Cellvibrio sp. PSBB006: one gene and its partner. The protein of the gene in region 1 interacts with the protein of each later gene in a pairwise test. Links are inferred from orthologs where the notes say so. Each region holds a gene or a part of one and is shown on either strand. Other genes may lie near its edges.

Region 1 (3,109 bases):
CTTTGAGTAATTGTTTGACTTCGGTAATCAGTGCGCCGTGAGCGTCTTCAGCGGTGACAAAAATGCTATCGATATTAGTTGGCAAATTGGTGGAACCGCGTAAATGCCAACCGCAGGCGCTGATCAGGCTGGTTATCAGTAAACAGGCGATAATTTTATTCATAACATTCCTGATCGGGTGTGGAGTGGGCGGCGCTACGATAAATAGAAGCCGCGATAAATAGTTGTCGGATTACGCCTGTGGCTAATCCGACCTACGATCAAACATTTAATTGGCGACGATATTGACCAGTTTGTTGGGCACGACGATCACCTTGCGCACGGTGATGCCGTCCAGAAAACGTTGCACGTTGTCCTGGGCCAGCGCCATCTCTTCCAGGGTCTTTTGCGGCGCGTCTATGGGCGCGTCTAGTTTGCTGCGCACCTTGCCGTTTACCTGCACAACAATCTCGATGCTTGAACGCACCAGCGCGGACTCATCCAGTGTCGGCCAGCTGGCGGTCAACGGAATGTCGTTATGACCCAGAGAATGCCAAAGTGACTGGGTAATATGCGGCACGATAGGTGCGAGCACCAGGATCGCCGTCTCCAGCGCTTCGCGCTCCACCGCCAGACCTTGCGGATTGGCGCGGTCGGCCAATTTGCTCACTTCGTTAAGCAGCTCCATGGTCGCTGCAATAGCGGTGTTAAATGTTTGGCGGCGACCGTAATCGTCACTGACCTTGGCGATGGTTTCATGGGTCTTGCGGCGCAGATCTTTCTGCGCCTGCGACAGATTGGTGGCATCCAGCTTGCCGGGTGTGCCAGCGTTGATGTGACCTTCTACCGCTTTCCACAATCGCTGCAAAAAGCGATAGGCGCCGGCCACGCCGGAATCGCTCCATTCCATGCTCTGTTCTGGCGGTGCCGCAAACATGGAAAACAGGCGCACAGTGTCCGCGCCGTACTGGTTGATTAATTCTTCCGGGTCCACCGTGTTGCCTTTGGACTTGCTCATCTTGGTGCCGTCTTTCAACACCATGCCCTGGCACAGCAAACGCTCGAAGGGCTCGTCACAACTGACCAAACCTTCATCGCGCATCAATTTGTGAAAGAAGCGGGAATAGAGCAAATGCAGAATCGCATGTTCGATGCCGCCGACATATTGATCTACCGGCAGCCAGTAATCAGCGGCCGCTTTATCGATCATGCCCTCAGTGAAATTCGGGCAGGTGTAGCGTGCGTAATACCAGCTCGACTCCATAAAGGTATCGAAGGTGTCGGTTTCGCGCTCAACGGTTTTACCGTCCAGCTCATCTTTACGCCATTCGGGATCGGCCTTGATCGGCGATTGCACGCCGTTCATCACAACATCTTCCGGCAGCATTACAGGCAGTTTGTGCGCCGGCACGGGAATCTCACCGCCTTCGGGTAAATTGAACATCGGGATGGGCGCACCCCAATAACGCTGACGTGAAACGCCCCAGTCGCGCAAACGGTAGTTAACTTTTACCTGGCCTTTTTTGGCTGCTTCCAGGGTACTGGCAATTGCATCAAAGGCAGCGTTGAAGTCGAGACCGTCGTACTCGCCTGAATTAACCAGTAACCCTTTTTCCACAAAGGCGGCTTTATTCAAGTCGATCTCTTCGCCGTTTTGTGGCGCGATGACCTGCTGAATTGGCAAGTTGTATTTTTGGGCAAATTCGTAATCACGCTGGTCGTGGGCCGGTACTGCCATCACCGCCCCTGAGCCGTAATCCATCAGCACATAGTTGGCGACCCACACAGCGACCGGTTCGCCGGTAATGGGATGCAGGGCTTTGATGCCGGTATCCATGCCGCGTTTTTCCATGGTGGCCATATCGGCTTCGGCCACAGATTGCACTTTGCAATCGGCAATAAACTGCGCAAGTTGGAGATTGGTTTCAGCCAGCAATTTGGCAATAGGATGCTCCGCTGCCAGGCTCACATAGGTGACGCCCATCAAGGTATCCGGGCGGGTGGTGTAGATCTCGAAGCCGTCAAACTTGCCGACCGGTTCGGTCAAGTCAAAGCGCATCTCCAGACCGCGGCTTTTGCCGATCCAGTTGCGCTGCATGGTTTTCACCTGCTCAGGCCAGTTGGGCAGCTTGTCCAGATCTTCCAGCAGCTCCTCGGCGTAAGCCGTAATTTTGATAAACCACTGGGGGATTTCCTTGCGCTCCACCAATGCGCCGGAGCGCCAGCCGCGGCCGTCGATCACCTGTTCGTTGGCAAGCACCGTCTGGTCCACCGGGTCCCAATTCACCGTCGCCATCTTTTTATAGACCAGACCTTTTTCGTAGAGGCGGGTAAAGAACCACTGTTCCCATTTGTAATAGTCGGGCTTACAGGTGGTGACCTCGCGGGACCAGTCAAACCCAAAACCTAATTGCTTGAGCTGACCGCGCATGTGATCGGTGTTGGAATAGGTCCATTTGGCGGGCGCCGTGTTGTGCTTGATAGCCGCATTTTCGGCCGGCAAGCCGAAGGCATCCCATCCCATGGGGTGCAGAACGTTTTTACCTTGCATGCGTTGGTAGCGCGCGATCACGTCAGTGATGGTGTAGTTGCGCACATGCCCCATGTGCAATTTGCCACTGGGGTAGGGGAACATAGCCAAGCAGTAGAATTTCTCTTTGCTGGGGTCTTCCACGACCTTGAAACTCTGGTGTTCCTCCCAGTATTGCTGGGCGTCGGCTTCTACTTGCGCGGGATTGTATTGCTCTTGCATGCTGGTTTACGGCCTATACTTAAGAAGGTAAAGAAAGGCGGTGATTATAGAGGTTGAGCCGCGTTTTTGGGTATAACCGCATGTGAATTACGCTTTTTTATTGTTTTTGCTGTCTGAGTGTCGAGTCCCCTGAGTTAATCATGCCAGAGGTAATCGCTATGAAATCGACCAGCCACTATCACAATCCCTATCATTCCGACGCTGCACAAGCCGACAATGAGGCGGGCGTTATGGTCACCTTGCAACAGGCTGTTGAACATGAGCTGGGTGATCTGGTTGCCCTTGAGTTGACCGCAGAACGTATGGCGGAAGACGAGGCATCCTTGCTTGGCGCCTATTTGTCAGACGATGCCGAAAAAGCCAAAGGTTTTTGGCACG
Region 2 (2,992 bases), 1.2 Mb from region 1 along the record:
CGCCGTGCCCTTCGTGATACGCCAGATAAAGATTGTAAGCGTCATTCAAACGGATTTTGCTGCGTTTTTGACTTTGCGCGTTGTACCAGCCGATAAAATCAACAGCATCCTGATAGCGATCGCGGCGCGACCAGTTATTGCCGCTGCTTTTTTGGTATTCGTACCAGGTTTCGTTTTTCACCTGCGCATAACCGAAGGCACTGCTTTTACGTGGCCCAGGAATCACCCACAGGATTTTCGTGCGTTTAGTCCGCGCATTGTGCACAAACTGCGATTCCTGATACATGATGGCCATCATCACCGGAATGGTGGAGCCCCAGCGTTTTTCCGACTTGCGTGCGTATTTGTACCAATCCGACTTATCGTCAAAGATATCGCAAATATTATTGGGTTTTGCCGGCGGCACGTTAGCGCAACCGCCCAGTAAAAAGCCGCTGATAACCAAGAGCCCAACCAAAATCGTTTTGATATGCATCAGACCGCCCGTTGGTGTTGTTGTAATAGGGCGAGTAAACCCGCCTCGTCCAGTACCGGGATATTCAATTCTTCTGCTTTTTGCAATTTGGAGCCAGCGCCGGGCCCCGCCACCACGTAATCTGTTTTCGCCGATACGCTGCCCGCGACCTTGGCTCCCAATGCCAACAGATGTGCCTTTGCATCATCGCGACTCATGGCTTCCAAGGTACCGGTCAATACGTAGGTTAAACCTTTCAGTGGCAAATCAGCGGTATTCACCGGCTGATCGCGATCTTCCCAGGTTACACCCGCCGCTTTTAGAGCAGTAACGGCCTCACGGTTGTGTTCCTGCTGGAAAAATTCTGCCACAAAATGAGCAACCACCGGGCCGACATCCGCCACTTCTTGCAGAGCATCTTCCGTGGCATTTGATAAAGCAGCGTAGTTGCCAAAATGTAACGCGAGATTACGTGCGGTTGCTTCACCGACTTCACGAATGCCCAACGCATAGATAAATTTTTCCAGCGTGGTTTGCTTACTTTTTTCCAATGCATTTAATAAATTATCGGCTGATTTTTCACCCATCCGCTCCAGGCCAGCGAGTTGCTCGCGCGTCAGCTGATACAGGTCCGCAACCGCTTTGATATAGCCCTGATCCACCAATTGCTCGACCAGTTTGTCGCCCAGCCCTTCGACATCCATGGCTTTGCGCGAAGCAAAATGCTTGATCGCTTCTTTGCGTTGTGCCGGACAAATCAAACCACCATCACAACGAGCCACAGCTTCGCCAGGCACCGTTTCAACCGGCGAGCCACACACCGGGCAATGGTCTGGAAAGACAACGTCGCGCGCGTTTTCGGGACGTTTGGTGTCGACAATACCGACGATTTGCGGAATCACATCACCGGCACGGCGCACAATCACCGTATCACCGATCTTCAAACCCAGTCGCTGGATCTCATCACGATTGTGCAAGGTCGCATTGGATACGGTTACGCCACCGACAAACACGGGTTGCAAGCGGGCTACAGGTGTCACTGCCCCGGTGCGCCCTACCTGGAATTCCACATCAAGCAACTGGGTCATTTCTTCCTGGGCAGGAAATTTATAGGCAATGGCCCAGCGCGGCGCGCGGGAGATAAAACCTAATTTTTCTTGCAGCTCACGCTGATTAACTTTAAAGACAATACCGTCAATGTCGTAGGTCAACGACATGCGTTTATCCTGAATCTTGCGGTAATACGCAATACATTCATCGATATCTTTTGCCACGACCATTTCACGGTTGATCAGGAAACCCCAGTCGCGTAACGCATAAAGAATATCGCTGTGGCGGGTTGGCCAGGGATGTTCAGCCGGCACGCCGTCGACAAGTCCGACGCTGTAGGCACACATTTCCAGCGGGCGGGATGCCGTAATACGCGGGTCCAATTGACGCAGGCTTCCCGCTGCGGCATTGCGCGGATTCACAAAAAGTTTTTCACCTTTCTCCCGCGCCTGGTTGTTCATTTTTTCAAAACCGGATTTGGGCATGTAAATCTCGCCGCGCACTTCCAGTACTGAAGGAAAACCTGTGCCGCGTAACCGTAGCGGAATGGAATCAATCGTACGCACATTCTGGGTAATGTCTTCGCCGCGTGCGCCATCGCCGCGCGTTGCGCCGCGCACGAGGATGCCATCGCGATACAACAGGCTGACGGCAATGCCATCCAGCTTGACTTCACAGGCAAATTCGATGTGATCGGTATGCTTTAACCGCTCCTGAATCCGGCGATTAAAGTTGATGAGTTCTTCATCACTGAACGCGTTATCGAGAGACAACATGGGCATTTCATGCTGTACAGTCGCGAAGGCACTGAGTGGCGCCGCCCCAACCCGTTGTGTGGGTGAATCTGGCGTAATCAGTTGTGGGTATTGGCTTTCGATTTCACGCAGGCGCAGCATCAGGCGGTCATATTCCGCATCCGGCACTTGCGGCTCATCAAGGGCGTAGTAGCGATAATTGTGGTCGTGAATCTCTGCGCGCAATTGCTCGGCTTCAGTGACAATATTGGGAGCGGGTGTCGACATGGGTAGTGCGCTTCCGAGAGGCTGTACAAAAGGTTTTTCACACATCCTTGTGCAATAAAAGCTGTCGGCTTAGTGGCGACTGCGCGACAGTTTTTTCAGTTCATAATCGCGAATGCGTTGCCGGCAGTGTTCGATAGTTTGCCGTGTCATAACACTGCGCTGTTCATCTTTAAGTTCACCGCCGAGGGTTTCGGCGATAGCGCGCGCCGTATCCGCCATTAAATCAAAAGATGCCATGCTGTCGGCATTGATCGGCAAGGTCATGAATAGACTGACTCCCGGTGTTTCAAAGTTGTCCATCGCATCAAGATCGAAGGTGCCGGGTTTGACCATATTCGCCATGCTGAATAACAAGGCGCCCTCGCCTTTATTGTCACTGTAGCGATGGAAAATATTCATATCGCCATAGCGCATGCCGCATTTAAGGATGATGTCCAACAGTGCCGCACCATTAAAAAACTCGCCT

Evidence for each region. The genes of interacting proteins can lie anywhere in the genome.
Region 2: the proteins of leuS (region 1) and ligA interact in binary tests that used the Escherichia coli proteins (3 or more experiments, as listed by UniProt). The link is inferred for Cellvibrio sp. PSBB006 from one-to-one orthologs.

What each region holds. Positions count from the first base shown.
Region 1 is NZ_CP021382.1:2,291,095-2,294,203, reverse strand. It holds leuS (leucine--tRNA ligase), read right to left. Parts: upstream 2,732-3,109; coding sequence 269-2,731; downstream 1-268. Other genes in the region: CBR65_RS09515 (hypothetical protein), read left to right, coding at 2,890-3,109; lptE (LPS assembly lipoprotein LptE), read right to left, coding at 1-163.
Region 2 is NZ_CP021382.1:1,041,134-1,044,125, forward strand. It holds ligA (NAD-dependent DNA ligase LigA), read right to left. Parts: upstream 2,527-2,992; coding sequence 475-2,526; downstream 1-474. Other genes in the region: CBR65_RS04275 (transglycosylase SLT domain-containing protein), read right to left, coding at 1-475; zipA (cell division protein ZipA), read right to left, coding at 2,596-2,992. UniProt on the Escherichia coli protein: DNA ligase that catalyzes the formation of phosphodiester linkages between 5'-phosphoryl and 3'-hydroxyl groups in double-stranded DNA using NAD as a coenzyme and as the energy source for the reaction.